DNA from 2 places in the Nonomuraea sp. NPDC059023 genome. Region 1 is predicted to be linked to the other one. Evidence: riboswitches for the same ligand, from Rfam matches in the RefSeq annotation. Region 1 holds a riboswitch; the other holds the start of a gene.
What was found. A riboswitch is a leader RNA that binds a small molecule or an ion and turns the genes downstream of it on or off. The one in region 1 is predicted to bind cobalamin.

Region 1 (7,450 bases):
GATCAGCTCCGGATCCCCGGGTCCGAGCCCCACCCCGAAAAGCCGCCCGGCACCCGCCACCCGCTCGCCGTCCCCGGCCAGATCCCTGCCCGCCGCGCGCTCGTTGTGTTCCATCACTCCACCTCGCTCGCGATGGCGTTGACCGCCGCCGCCGTCATCGCGCTGCCGCCGCGCCTGCCGCGCACCACGAGGTGCTCGAGCCCGCTCTCGGCCAGCGCCTGCTTGGACTCGGCCGCGCCGATGAACCCCACGGGAATCCCCAGCACCGCCGCCGGTCTCGGCCCGCCCTCCGCGACGATCTCCAGCAGCCGGAACAGTGCCGTGGGCGCGTTGCCGATCGCCACGACGGCACCGTCCAGCCGGTCGAGCCAGTACTCCAGCGCCGCCGCGCTGCGCGTGGTGCCCAGCTTCTCGGCCAGCTCGGCCACGCCGGGCGCGCCGAGGGTGCAGATCACCTCGTTGCCGGCGGGCAGCCTGCTCCTGGTCACGCCGGAGGCCACCATCATGGCGTCGCACAGGATCGGCGCCCCGGCCCCGAGCGCCGTGCGCGCGTCCCCGACCACGTTCGGCGACCAGCCGAGGTCGCCGACCAGGTCGGTCATCCCGCACGAGTGGATCATCCGCACCGCCACCTGGGCCACGTCGGCCGGGAGCCCGGACAGGTCCGTCTCGGCGCGGATGGTGGCGAACGACCGCCGGTAGATCTCGGCGCCGTCGCGTATGTAGTCGCTCACTTCTGCCTTTCTTGGTATCCGTCGCCGGTCGCGACCATCTCGATGACCCGGCCCTTGGGCAGGCCGCAGCGGCGCTCGCAGCCCGCCCAGTGGACGGGCAGTTCCGGGCGGCGCTCACGGGTGGCCACCCACTGGGCGGCGTCGTGCTGGACGTCGGCCAGGGACTTGGCGCAGCCGGGGCTGCCGGTGCACGCGCTCACCCCTGTCCAGGGCGAGTCCGGGTCGGTGACCAGGCCGGATCCGGTCAGGTCGGGCTCTTCGGCGAGGTCGAGGAGCACGACGGTACGCCACGGCGTGAGCCGTACCGGGACATCGAGGGTGGCGAGCAGGCGCGCCTGGGCCGCGGTGAGCCGCCCGAGCGGGACCACGGCCTCGACCGCCACCCGGCCGTCCGGCAGCGCGATCACCCCGGCCCCGCGCGCCCGCACCGGGGACGCGCTCGCGGCGGTGCCGGCCTGGACGCGCATGGCGGTGAGGCGGGTGGCGGTGAGGCGGGCTGCGGTGAGGTGGGTGGCGACGCGGGCGGGGCCGTCGGGGAGTTCGGCGATGCGCCAGGCGCCGCTGTCCGCGCGCTCGGCCAGGAAGGCTCGCGCGGCGGCCAGGAGGGTGTCCACCCCGGCGCCGGGGATCGCGAAGGGCGTACCGGCCAGCAGGATGCCGTCCTCGACCAGGGTGACGTCGGCGCCCAGCGAGGCGACGTCACCGGTGCCGTCGTCCAGGGCGAACAGGAAGCGGCCCGGCAGCTCGGCCAGGGCGGGGTCGGCGCACAGGGCGCGGTCCAGGGCCTCGACGAGGGGGTGGGTGGCGAAGCCGGTCAGCCGCCCGCCGAGCGGCGAGGCGACGATGTTGCGCACCCGCTCGTGCGTCGGCGAGGGCAGCAGGCCCACAGCGGCCATCCGATCGGCGAAGATCGCCGGAGATTCCACGGCGCGCACCTGGACGTTGGCGCGCGAGGTCAGCTCGATCCCGCTCGTGCAGAAGGCGGCCAGTTCACGGAGCTGAGCTGGGGTGATGGCACCGCCGGGCAGGCGGATCCTGGCCAGCGGGCCGTCCGCGGCGGCGTGCGTCTGTAGCGCTCCCGGACAGGCATCTGGGCGGAGACGTCCGGAAAAGTCGGCTATGGACACGATGAGGATGGTAACGCCAGTAGGCTCACCCTTAGGCGACGGCAATGGGAGGAAGCCGGTGAGAAACCGGCGCGGTCCCGCCACTGTGACCGGGAAGCGAACCCCACCACAGGCCACTGTCCAGCGATGGGCGGGAAGGCCGGGGTGAGCATCGATCCGGGAGCCAGGAGACTCCTGCCGTCGCGACACCTGCGAACGGGGCGAGGACCCCGAGGGAGGACTGCGGCGTGCCTGGCGTTCTGCTGCTCTCTACATCCGACACCGACCTGCTGAGCGCGCGCGCCAGCGGCGCGGACTACCGCCTGGGCAACCCCGCCAGGTTGCTCACCGACGACCTGCCCGCGCTCGTGGACGGCGTCGACCTGATCGTGGTCCGGCTGCTCGGCGGCCGCCGCGCGTGGGAGGAAGGCCTCGACGCGCTGCTCGCCGGTCCACGCCCGGTCGTCGTGCTCGGCGGCGAGCAGGCCCCCGACGCCGAGCTGATGGAGCTGTCCACGGTGAGCGCGGGCGTCGTCGCCGAAGCGCACGCCTACCTCGCGCACGGCGGCCCCGCCAACCTCGCCGAGCTGCACGGCTTCCTGTCCGACACGGTCCTCCTGACCGGGTACGGCTTCGCCCCGCCGGCCCCCATGCCCTCCTGGGGCCCGCTGGAGCGCGACTCCAAGGCCACCGAGGGCCCCGTGATCGGCGTCCTGTACTACCGGGCCCACCACGTGGCCGGCAACACCGCGTTCGTGGAGTCCCTGTGCCAGGCGATCGAGGAGACCGGCGGCCGGCCGCTGCCGGTGTACTGCTCCTCGCTCAGAACGGCGGAGCCCGCGCTCCTGGACGTCCTGCGCACCGCCGACGCCCTGGTCGTGACCGTCCTGGCGGCGGGCGGCTCCCGTCCGGCCACCGCGGGCGCGGGCGGCGACGACGAGGCGTGGGACGTCGGCGCGCTGGCCACCCTGGACGTCCCGATCCTGCAAGGACTCTGCCTGACCAGCGGCAAGAAGGAGTGGGAGGACAACGACGACGGCCTGTCCCCGCTCGACGCCGCCTCGCAGGTGGCCATCCCCGAGTTCGACGGCCGGATCATCACGGTGCCGTTCTCGTTCAAGGAGATCGACGAGGACGGCCTGACCGTCTACACGGCCGACCCGGAGCGGGCCCGCCGCGTGGCCGGGATCGCGGTACGCCACGGCCTGCTCAGGCACACGCCACCGGCCGAGCGGCGGCTCGTGGTCATGCTGTCGGCGTACCCGACCAAGCACTCCCGGGTCGGCAACGCGGTCGGCCTGGACACCCCCGCGAGCACGGTCCGGCTGCTGGCCAGGCTGGCCGAGGCCGGCTACGACCTCGGCGAAGGTTTCCCCGGGGTCGCCGAGCAGGACGGCGACGCGCTCATCCACGCGCTGATCGCCGCCGGTGGTCAAGACCAGGACTGGCTGACCGAGGAGCACCTGGCGGGGAACCCGGTGCGCATCCCCGCCGCCGACTACGAGCGCTGGTACCGCACGCTACCCGCGGACCTGCGCGCCGGCATGGAGCGGCACTGGGGCACGCCGCCCGGCGAGCTGTTCGTCCACGAGGGCGACATCGTGCTGGCGGCCCTGCGCGCGGGCAACGTGGTGGTCATGGTCCAGCCGCCGCGCGGCTTCGGCGAGAACCCGATCGCCATCTACCACGACCCCGACCTGCCGCCCAGCCACCACTACCTGGCCGCCTACCGCTGGCTCTCGGCGGACTTCGGCGCGCACGCGATGGTGCACGTGGGCAAGCACGGCAACCTGGAGTGGCTGCCCGGCAAGTCGGCCGGGATGTCGGCCTCCTGCGGCACCGACGCCGCGATCGGCGACCTGCCGCTCATCTACCCGTTTTTGGTCAACGACCCGGGCGAGGGTACGCAGGCCAAGCGGCGGGCGCACGCGGTGCTGGTGGACCACATGGTGCCGCCGATGGCCAGGGCCGAGTCCTACGGCGACATCGCCCGCCTGGAACAACTCCTGGACGAGCACGCCTCCATCGCCGCCATGGACCCGGCCAAGCTGCCCGCGATCAGGGCGCAGATCTGGACGCTGATCCAGGCCGCCCGGCTCGACCACGACCTGGGGATGGCCGACCGGCCGCACGACACCGAGTTCGACGACTTCATCCTGCACGTGGACGGCTGGCTGTGCGAGGTGAAGGACGCGCAGATCCGCGACGGCCTGCACGTGCTCGGCCAGGCGCCGGAGGGGCCGGCCCGGGTGGGGCTGGTGCTGGCGATCCTGCAGGCCAGGCAGATGTGGGCGGGCAAGGAAGCACTGCCGGGCCTGCGCCAGGCGCTCGGGCTGACCGAGGACGGCACCGCGTCGCTGAAGGACGTGGACCGGGTCGAGGCCACCGCCCGCGCGCTGGTGGAGGCGATGGAGGAACGCGGCTGGACGGTGGAGGCCGCCGCGGCCGTGGCGCCCGGCCCCGAGGTGGAGAGCGTCCTCCGCTTCGCCGCCACCGAGGTCGTGCCCAGGCTGGCGCGTACCACCGACGAGATCGACCACGTCCTGCACGCCCTGAACGGCGGCTACGTCCCCGCCGGCCCCAGCGGTTCGCCGCTGCGCGGCCTGGTCAACGTGCTGCCGACCGGCCGCAACTTCTACTCGGTCGACCCCAGGGCGGTCCCGAGCCGGCTGGCGTGGGAGACCGGGCAGGCCATGGCCGACTCGCTCCTGGAGCGCTACCGCACCGACACCGGCGACTGGCCGCGCTCGGTGGGCCTGTCGGTCTGGGGCACCAGCGCGATGCGGACCGCGGGCGACGACGTGGCCGAGGTCCTGGCGCTGCTGGGCATCCGCCCGGAATGGGATGAGGCCTCCCGCCGTGTGGCGGGCCTCGCGCCGATCCCGCTGGAGGAGCTCGGCCGCCCCCGCATCGACGTGACCGTCCGCATCAGCGGCTTCTTCCGCGACGCCTTCCCGCACGTCGTGGCGATGCTCGACGACGCGGTACGGCTCGCCGCCGGCCTGGACGAGGACGACGAGGACAACTACGTCCGCGCCCACGTCAAGGAGGAAACGCACGGCGACGAGCGCCGGGCCACGATGCGCATCTTCGGCTCGGCCCCCGGCGCCTACGGGGCGGGCATCCTGCCGCTCATCGACAGCCGCAACTGGCGCGACGACGCCGACCTGGCCGAGGTGTACGCGGTGTGGGGCGGCTACGCCTACGGCCGCGACCTGGAGGGCGTGCCCGCGCGCGCCGACATGGAGAGCGCCTACCGCCGGATCGCCGTCGCCGCCAAGAACGTCGACACCCGCGAGCACGACATCGCCGACTCCGACGACTACTTCCAGTACCACGGCGGCATGGTCGCCACCGTCCGCGCGCTGACCGGCAAGGCCCCGGCCGCCTACGTCGGCGACAGCACCCGCCCGGACGCCGTCCGCACCCGCACCCTGTCGGAGGAGACGTCCCGGATCTTCCGGGCCCGCGTCGTCAACCCGAACTGGCTGGCCGCGATGCGCAGGCACGGCTACAAGGGCGCGTTCGAGCTGGCCGCGACCGTCGACTACCTGTTCGGCTACGACGCCACCACCGGCGTCATGGCCGACTGGATGTACGACAAGCTCGCCGCCGCGTACGTGCTGGATCCCGAGAACCAGGCGTTCATGGCCAAGTCCAACCCGTGGGCGCTGCACGGCATCGCCGAACGGCTGCTGGAGGCGGCCGAGCGGGACATGTGGGAGCACCCGGACCCGGAGATCCTGCGGGGTGTGCAGGAGGTCTACCTCAAGACCGAGGGCGACCTGGAGGACGACACCAGCCGCTGAGCGAGCACCGGGCTGCCCGCCCAGTGCAGGTGCAGGTAGGAGGCGGTGAGCAGGGCGTCGCCGTAGCCGTCGGCGCCGCCCTCCCACCGGTACAGCGCCCAGCCGCCCAGGTCGGCGGTGGTCCGGTGGAACTCGTGGCCCCTGAACCGCTCGCCCGGCCGGGTGAGCAGCGACCGGCTGACCGCCGTGGCCTCCCGGTAGCCGAGCGTCAGCCTGCCCGTCATCCGGGCCTTGCCGGGGACCCTGCCGCACATGCGCCGGCCGTCGAGCTCCTCGCACAGGTACAGCAGCCCGGCGCACTCGGCGGCGATCGGCCCGTCGAACGCGGCGACCTGGGCGCGCAACGGCTCGTTGGCGGCCAGCTCGGCGGCGTAGACCTCGGGGAAGCCGCCACCGATGATCACCGCGCCGGTGCCTTCCGGGAGCTTCTCGTCGTGCAAAGGGTCGAAGACGGCGATCTCGGCTCCGGCCGCGCGCAGCAGCTCGACGTGCTCGGTGTAGCCGAAGGTGAACGCCGCTCCGCCCGCGACCGCCACGATCTTCGGATCCGGCCGCTCGGTGCCGGCGGCCGCCGGGTTCCAGGGGGTGCCGGGGAGGGCGGGGGCGGTGGCGGCGAGCCGTACCAGAGCGTCGAGGTCGCAGGAGCGGGACACGAGCTCGCCCAGGCGCGCCACCGAGGAGACCGCTTCCGCCTCGCGTTCCGCGGCCGGGATCAGGCCCAGGTGGCGGGAGGGGGTGGCCACGGCGTCGTCGCGGCGGATGGCGCCCAGGACCGGGACGCCGGCCGCGTCCAGGGCGGCGCGGCACAGCTCCTCGTGCCGGTCGGAACCGACGCGGTTGAGCACCACGCCGCCGACGCGTACGCGCGGGTCGAACGTGGCGAAGCCGTGCACCACCGCGGCCACGGAACGGCTCTGCCTGGCCGCGTCCACCACCAGCACGACCGGCGCGTCCAGCAGCCTGGCGACGTGCGCGGTGGAGGCGAAGTCCGTCTCCCCCTTGCCGTCGAACAGCCCCATCACGCCCTCGACCACCGCCACGTCGCACCCCGCCGCGCCGTGCAGGAACAGCGGCGCCACCCGCTCCTCCCCGGCCAGCCACGGGTCGAGGTTGCGCCCGGGGCGGCCGGTGGCCAGGGCGTGGTAGCCGGGGTCGATGTAGTCGGGGCCGACCTTGTGCGGCGAGACCCGGAGCCCGCGCGCCCGCAGCGCCGCCATGAGCCCCGTGGCCACCGTCGTCTTCCCGCTGCCCGACGACGGCGCCGCGACGACCAGCCGCGGGATCACCACTCGATGCCTTTCTGCCCCTTCTGCCCGGCGTCCATGGGATGGCGTACCTTGCCCATCTCCGTGACCAGGTCGGACACCTCCAGCAGCCGCTCCGGCGCGTCCCTGCCGGTGATCACCACGTGCTGGTTGCCCGGCCGCCTCGCCAGCGTGGCGAGCACGTCGTCCAGATCCAGCCAGCCCCACTTCAGCGGGTACGTGAACTCGTCCAGCACGTAGAAACGGTAGGTCTCGGCGGCCAGGTCGCGCTTGATCTGCTCCCAGCCCTCGCGGGCGTCGGCCGCGTGATCCTCCTCGGTACCGGGACGCTGGATCCACGACCAGCCCTCGCCCATCTTGTGCCAGCTCACCGAGCCGCCCTCGCCCGACTCGCCCAGCACGAGCAGCGCCCGCTCCTCGCCGATGCGCCACTTCGCCGACTTCACGAACTGGAACACCCCGATCGGCCAGCCCTGGTTCCACGCCCGCAACGCCATCCCGAACGCCGCCGTGGACTTGCCCTTCCCCGGGCCCGT
Region 2 (7,450 bases), on a different contig from region 1:
GACGCAGGCGATCGTGATCAGCCCGAGCACCCGGTCGACGCCCTCGCCGAGGGTCTGCTCCTGCGGCGTCCCGCCGAACATGGCGGGCACGAAGACCACGTTGGCCGCGATGACCACGGCCGTGGCGAAGCCCGCCCAGGTGCAGTGCTCGACAAGATGCCTGGCCAGGCCCCACTTGGCGCCCGCCCTGGACAGCAGCCTGCGGGCCACCTCCACGACGATGATCGCCCCTGCCACCGAGAGGGCCAGGATCGCCCAGGTCGACACAGTCACTCCTCACCTGTCGCGAAAAATCACACTCCCCCTATGGTGCCGGACATCTCAGAAGGACTCGTCAAAGGACACGTTGCCCTCGACCGCGACCTGGTAGGCCGACACCCTGCGCTCGAAGAAGTTGGCGAGCTCCTGCACGTCCTGGAGCTCCATGAACGCGAACGGGTTGGCGGCGCCGTACTTCTTCTTCAGGCCGAGCCTGGACAGCCGCTGGTCGGCCACGTACTCCAGGTACTCGCGCATGTGATCGACGTTCATGCCGCCGATGCCGTCGCCGCACAGGTCGCGGGCGAAGGCCAGTTCGGCCGCGACCGCCTCCTCGATCATCTGGGTGACCTGCTCGCCCAGCTCGTCGTCGAACAGGTCCGGCTCCTCGGCGCGTACGGTGTCCACGACGCTGAAGGCGAACTCCATGTGCATCGACTCGTCGCGGAAGACCCAGTTGGTGCCGGTGGCCAGGCCGCCGAACAGGCCGCGGGAGCGGAACCAGTACACGTAGGCGAACGCGCCGTAGAAGAACAGGCCCTCGATGCAGGCGGCGAAGCAGATCAGGTTGAGCAGGAAGGTCCGCCGGTCCTCCCGCGTCTCCAGCCGCTGCAGGCTGGACAGCGAGTCGATCCACCGGAAGCAGAACTCGGCCTTGTCGCGGATGGAGGGGATGTTGTCCACCGCGGCGAACGCCTTGACCCGCTCGTCCGGGTCGGGCAGGTAGGTGTCGAGCAGCGTCAGGTAGAACTGCACGTGCACCGCCTCCTCGAAGAGTTGCCTCGACAGGTAGAGGCGCGCCTCGGGGGCGTTGACGTGCTGGTACAGGTTGAGGACCAGGTTGTTGGCCACGATGGAGTCGCCGGTGGCGAAGAAGGCGACCAGGCGGTTGATCAGGTGGCGTTCCTGCGGCGACATCTTGGCCAGGTCGGCCAGGTCGGAGTGCAGGTCCACCTCCTCGACCGTCCACGTGTTGCGGATGGCCGCCCGGTAGCGCTCGTAGAAGTCGGGGTAGCGCATCGGACGGAGCGTCAGGTCCATTCCGGGGTCTAGCAGCATTACTGGCACGCCTCGCAGTACTCGGGGTTCTCCAGGGAGCAGGCGACCGCTTCCTGGACGGGGGTCGTCTGAACGGTGGTCTGCGCGATCCGGGTGGCCGGTCGTGAGCGCAGGTAATAGGTGGTCTTGATGCCCTTCTTCCAGGCATAGGCGTACATCGAGGAGAGCTTGCCGATGGTGGGCGTGGCCATGAACAGGTTCAGCGACTGCGACTGGTCGATGTACGGCGTGCGCGCCGCGGCCAGGTCGATCAGCGCCTTCTGCGGCAGCTCCCACGCGGTGCGGTAGAGCACCTTCAGCTCATCCGGGATGCCGGGGATGTCCTGGACGGAGCCGTCGGCGCGCTTGATGGCGTCGCGCATGTCCTGCGTCCACAGCCCGCGCTCCTGAAGGTCACGCACCAGATACCGGTTGACCTGCAGGAACTCACCCGACAGCGTCTCGCGCTTGAACACGTTGGACACCTGCGGCTCGATGCACTCGTAGCACCCGGCGATGGAGGCGATCGTCGCCGTCGGCGCGATGGCGATCATGAGCGAGTTGCGCAGCCCGGTCTCGGCGATCCTGGCGCGCAGCGCGTCCCAGCGCTCGGAGGCGCCGACGCCGTAGTGGTCGGGGTGCAGCACGCCCTGGGCGGCGCGGGTGTCGTCGTAGGACGGGTGCCTGCCCCGCTCGACGGCCAGGTCGGAGGAGGTGGCGTAGGCGGCGAGGGCGATCTCCTCGGCGATCCTGGTGGACAGCGCCAGCGCCTCGGGCGAGTCGAACGGCAGCCGCAGCGCGAAGAACACGTCGGCCAGGCCCATGACGCCGAGCCCGATCGGCCGCCACCGCTTGTTCGCCTTCTCGGCCTCGGGCGTCGGGTAGAAGCCCAGGTCGATGGTGCGGTCGAGGAAGCGCACCGCGGTGCGGACGGTGCCGGCCAGCCGTTCCCAGTCCAGGCCGGTGCCGGTGACGTGGGCGGCCAGGTTGACCGACCCGAGGTTGCAGACCGCGGTCTCGCCGTCGCTGGTCACCTCCAGGATCTCGGTGCACAGGTTGGACAGGTGGATGACGTTCTCCGGCCTGGCCGTCTGGTTGGAGACGCGGTTGGCGGCGTCCTTGAAGGTCATCCAGCCGTTGCCGGTCTGGGCGAGCGTGCGCATCATCCGGCCGTACAGGGTGCGGGCCGGGATCTGCCGCGTGTACAGGCCCTGCTCCTCGGCGGCGCGGTAGGCGGTGTCGAAGGCGTCGCCGTACAGGTCGGTGAGGTGCGGGACCGTCTTGGGGTCGAACAGCGACCACATGCCGTCGGACTCCACGCGGCGCATGAACTCGTCCGGCACCCAGTTGGCGAGGTTCAGGTTGTGGGTACGACGGGCGTCCTCACCGGTGTTCTCCCGCAGCTCCAGGAACTCCTCGATGTCGGCGTGCCAGGTCTCCAGGTAGACGCAGGCCGCGCCCTTGCGCCGGCCGCCCTGGTTGACGGCGGCGACGGAGGAGTCCAGCGTGCGCAGCCACGGCACGATGCCGTTGGAGTGCCCGTTCGTGCCCTTGATGAGCGATCCGCGCGAGCGGACCCGGGTCCAGGAGATGCCGATGCCACCGGCGTACTTGGACAGGCGGGCGACCTGCCCGTACCGGTCGTAGATGGACTCCAGCTCGTCCCGGGGCGAGTCCAGCAGGAAGCACGACGACAGCTGCGGCCGGCGGGCGCCGGAGTTGAACAACGTGGGAGAAGACGGCAGATAGGACAAAGTCGACATCAACGCGTACAGCTCGGCGGCCTCGCCGACCGTCTGGGACAGGCCGCAGGCGACGCGGAGCATGAAGTGCTGCGGGCGCTCCAGCACCTTGCGGCTCTCGGGGTGGCGCAGCAGGTAGCGGTCGTAGACCGTGCGCAGGCCGAAGTACTCGAACCGCTCGTCGGCGTCGGCGTCGATGAGCGCGTCCAGCTGTTCACGATTTCGCCGGACGAAGTCGGCGAGCGCGTCCTGGATCAGCCCGGCCGCGTGCGTGGCGGCGATGGAGTCCGAGAACGAGCGGACACCGTGGCCGGCCGCCTCGTCGGCGATCTCTTCGGCCAGCAGCCGCGCGGCGACCCGGGAGTTGGCCGGGTCGGCGATCACGCGCGCCGCCGCCTCCTCGATGGCCAGCCGCCGATCCATCTCAACGATCTGCGTCACGTGCAACACTCCTCGCGAGCGAGCTTTCCCCCTGCGAAGGCACGCGAGAGCGCACGCGGCAAGCACGGAGATCCCCCGGCCGCGCAGCCCCCGGGCCCTCCCTCGAGGCCCAATGGACAAGACAACCGCTGGCAGGTCTTCGGGCTCGCGGGCGTCTCAACGCGTGAGTCCTACTGGCCGTCGCTTCCCGGACCTGGGTCCAGTGCTCATGACGGCGGTCGTTCCCGCTTACCGCTGCGGGGCAGCCCTGGAATCGCACCAGGTTCCCTTTTGCTCCGCCTCCGGGGAGGCGAACCAGCGACAGTGCAGGATCCTACATCTAGTGGCCGATCCCGCAACTATCCCCGGTATGTTGTGCTCGGCGTGTCGAGCATGCCGAGTTCACGGAGTACTCTGCGGGTACGGGCGGACTCGGTGGCCAGCCACGTGGCGAAGTCGTCGCCGCTGAGCGGGATGGCCTCCCAGCCCCCGTTACGGCAGGCCTCGTGCCACGGCGCCGACCGGGTCGCGTCCTCCATCATGCGCACCGCGGCGCCCCGCCGTTCGCCGTCCATCGCGGCGGGCCCGACCACCGCGCACCAGTCGGCGAAGTCGACCCGCACCCCGCACTCCAGGAGCGTCGGGGCATCGACGCCGGGGACCCGGGCGGCCGAGGAGACGGCCAGCGGCCTGATCCGGCCGGAGTCGAGCCGGGCCCGCCAGTCGCGCAGCCGCCCGGTGGCCGCCGCGACCTTGCCGCCCTGCATGGCCGCCGCCACCTCCTGGGCGCCCGGGTAGCCGGTGTAGTCGATCTTCCTGACGTCCACGCCGAGCCCCTGCGCGACCAGGCCGAACAGCAGGTGATCGGGCTCACCCAGGGGCCCGCCGGCCAGGTAGGTGCGCTCCGGCTGGGCCAGCAGGTGGGCGGCGAAGGCGTCGAAGTCCTTGAGCCGCGAGTTGGCCGGCACCACCAGCACCTCGACGTTGCCGGTGAGCCTGGCCAGCGGCGTGGTGGTGACGTGCATGGGGCGCTGGTCGTTCAGCTCGGCGGCGGCCAGCGCGGGCAGGCCGGTGACGGTGACCGTGGTCGTGCCGCCCGTGCCGGTGGCGGGGTAGCCGGTCCTGCGCAGGGTGCGGTAGAGAGCCTGCGCGACCGGGGCCCATCGCTCACCGCCGGGGACGACGCCGACGGGGCCGAGGCCGTGCGCGCCGCCACCCGCGGTGGCGCATCCGGAGGCACAGGCGGCCAGGCCGAGCCCGAGTGCGAAGAACTGCCGACGCCGCATGATGCCCCTCCCCGAACCCCGATAGACCTCCCATTACATGAGGTTATTGGCAGATCACACGGTGTTACACATCGGGGGGCACTCTTCACGTATCATCGGCCGGCAGCGCGAACATCCTGATGTAGAGCGGGCGGGCGTCCGGGGGCGCGTCGTCGGCCCGGTGGCCGTACTTGGCCAGCAGCGCGATGTACTCCTCGAAGAAGGCGTCGAGATCCTGCTTGGTCATCCGGCCGAAGCCCCGCGAGGCCTTGGCCCAGTCGGGGTCGCGCCGATAGGCGGCCCCGAAGCGGTCCAGCAGCGCACGGTCCTCGGCCATGCCGATGCGGTAGAACTCCTCCAGCACCGCGCGGCTCTCCGGCGCCACGTCGCGGAAGTTCGGCGTGCGGATGTCGCGTGGCATGTCGGCCTTGCGCCACCAGCGCTCGCGGCCGGCCGAGCGCTCGGGGATCTCCTCGATGAAGCCGTACTTCTCCAGCTGGCGCAGGTGGTAGCTGGTCGTGCCGGTCTTGGCGCCGAGCAGCTCGCCCAGCGTGGTGGAGGTGGCGGGGCCGTGCACGTTGAGGTGCGTCAGCATGCGCCGGCGCATCGGATGGGCCAGGGCCTTCAGACGCTCGTGATCGTCGAGATACAGCGGCGCCCCATCCTCATCCCTCATGAGGAGAGAGCTTAGTCCTGCCGGATGATTTCTGCAGACATGTCTTTGCCGAGACCTCTCTGCAGAGTAGCGTCGGCAGCATGAAGAGGTTAGTGATCATGGTGTTCGCGCTCGTCTGCGCGTTCGTCCCGGCCGTTCCCGCGCTCGCCGCCGACGGGCTGACCGTCACCGAGGTCGCCTTCCGCGGCAGCGGCGGCCTCCCGATGCACGGCAGCGTGCTGGTCCCCTCCGGCGCGCGCGGGCCGCTGCCCGGCCTGGTGCTCGTGCACGGATCCGGCGGCGGGACCCCGCGCACGAAGCTGATGACCGAGGCCGAGGCCTTCGCCCGCCAGGGCCTGGCCGTGCTGGTCTACGACAAGCGCTCCGAGGGCTACTCGATGACCGTCCGCGACTACGGCCAGCTGGCAGAGGACGCGCTCGGCGCGCACGCGACCCTGCGCGCGTTCGCGGGGGTCGACCGGGACAACGTCGGCATCTGGGGGCTGAGCGAGGGCGGCTGGGTCGCCCCGCTGGCCGCCACCCGCTCCAAGGACGTCGCGTTCGTGGTGATCGTCGGCGGCAACGCCATGCAGCCGCTGCGCCAGCAGACCTGGGCGGTCGCCGCCGGGCTGCGCAACGCGGGCGTCAGCGGCCCGGTGCCCGACCGCGGCGTACCCGCCGTCTACCGGCTGCTGGCCGGCGCCGGGCAGTTCCCGATGCCCTGGCACGACGCGCAGGCCGTGCTCGCCCGGGTCACCCAGCCCGTGCTCGGCATCTGGGGCGCCCACGACCTGCTCACCCCGCCGCGCGAGACCCCGCGGCTGCTGGCCGAGGGACTCTCGCACGAGCACTACACGCTGCGCTACTTCGCCGGCGCCGACCACGCCGCCCACCTCACGCCCGACCGCGGCGTCACCCGCTCCCCCGAGCTCGCGCCCGGCTACGCCGAGGCCGTCGGGACCTGGGTGAAGCGCGTCGCCGCCGGGCGGCTGCCCACCGCGGAGAGCGTGGGCGAGCTGCCCGGCCAGGCGTCGCTGACCGTCGCGGTCCCGCCGCCGGCCTGGTGGGAGTCGGCCGCGGTGCAGGTGGGGGCGCTGGTGCTGTTCCTCGTGGCCTTCCTGGGCTACCCGGTCTGGGCGCTGGTCAGGCGGGTGCGGGGCCGTACCCCGGCGGACATGAGGGCGGGCTGGCCGCGGACGGTGGCGATCGCCGCGCCCGTGGCGGCCTTCGGCGCGCTGGCCTACCTGTTCTACTCGATCATGACGGGCGGCAAGCTGGGCTCACCCGGCCCGCTGGTGGCCGGCCGCCCGCTCGTCTGGCTGGTCCTGCAGGCCCTCGCGGTGCTCGCGCTGGTCGCGGCCGTGCTCACGGTACCCGCCGCGCGCCGCGCGCGTGGTTCCGAGCGGGTACGGCTGGCCGTCCTGCTGACCGGCGCCGCGGCCTTCCTGCCCTGGGCGCTCTACTGGGGACTGCTGGTGCCCTGAGGCCGCGGGCTAGTGGGGGCGGCCGGGTTTGCGGCCCATCGCGGCCCGCAGGTACGGCGGCAGCCGGTCCTCACCGACCAGCCGGGGCGTGTCGGGGCGCCACTCGGTCACCTCGACCAGTCCCGGTTCGACCAGCTCGAAGTCACCGAAGAAGCCCAGGATCTCCGCCTCGGTACGCCCCACGGCCCCGCCGGCGGAGGAGCCGCGGTAGATGTTCTTGGCCTCCTCCTCCGCCTCCGGGTCACCGAGCGTCGGCACCGCGTGCGTGAGCACCAGGTAACTGCCCGGCGGCACGGCCTCGCGCAGCACCGCGACCATGCCCGCCGGGTCGTCGGCGTCCTGGACGAAGTGCAGGATCGACACCAGCAGCACCGCGACCGGCTCGGTGCGGTCGAGGAAGCCGCTCACCTCGGGGCTGGCCAGTAACTCCCTGGGCCGCAGCAGGTCGGCGTGGAGGAAGACGACCCGGCCCGACTCCTCCAGCAGCGCGCGGGCGTGCGCCGCCACGACCGGGTCGTTGTCGACGTAGACGACCCGGGCCTCGGGCGCGATCTCGTGCACGTTGCCCTGCGTGGGCAGGCCGCTGCC

Region 2: it holds a riboswitch for cobalamin, as region 1 does, so the genes downstream of both, ACFWYW_RS09565 (ribonucleoside-diphosphate reductase subunit alpha) here and cobN (cobaltochelatase subunit CobN) in region 1, are expected to answer to the same signal.

Annotation. Positions count from the first base shown of each region.
Region 1 is NZ_JBHYIO010000015.1:70,171-77,620, forward strand. It holds gene ACFWYW_RS25340 (precorrin-2 C(20)-methyltransferase) at 1-114, opposite strand, end outside; gene ACFWYW_RS25345 (precorrin-8X methylmutase) at 114-734, opposite strand; gene ACFWYW_RS25350 (precorrin-3B synthase) at 731-1,861, opposite strand; cobalamin riboswitch at 1,853-2,058, shown strand; gene cobN (cobaltochelatase subunit CobN) at 2,089-5,649, shown strand; gene ACFWYW_RS25360 (cobyrinate a,c-diamide synthase) at 5,604-6,935, opposite strand; gene cobO (cob(I)yrinic acid a,c-diamide adenosyltransferase) at 6,932-7,450, opposite strand, start outside.
Region 2 is NZ_JBHYIO010000004.1:295,866-303,315, reverse strand. It holds gene ACFWYW_RS09575 (mechanosensitive ion channel family protein) at 1-267, opposite strand, end outside; gene ACFWYW_RS09570 (ribonucleotide-diphosphate reductase subunit beta) at 322-1,278, opposite strand; gene ACFWYW_RS09565 (ribonucleoside-diphosphate reductase subunit alpha) at 1,317-3,479, opposite strand; cobalamin riboswitch at 3,592-3,793, opposite strand; gene ACFWYW_RS09560 (Bug family tripartite tricarboxylate transporter substrate binding protein) at 3,818-4,744, opposite strand; gene ACFWYW_RS09555 (ArsR/SmtB family transcription factor) at 4,830-5,399, opposite strand; gene ACFWYW_RS09550 (alpha/beta hydrolase family protein) at 5,480-6,862, shown strand; gene ACFWYW_RS09545 (SAM-dependent methyltransferase) at 6,872-7,450, opposite strand, start outside.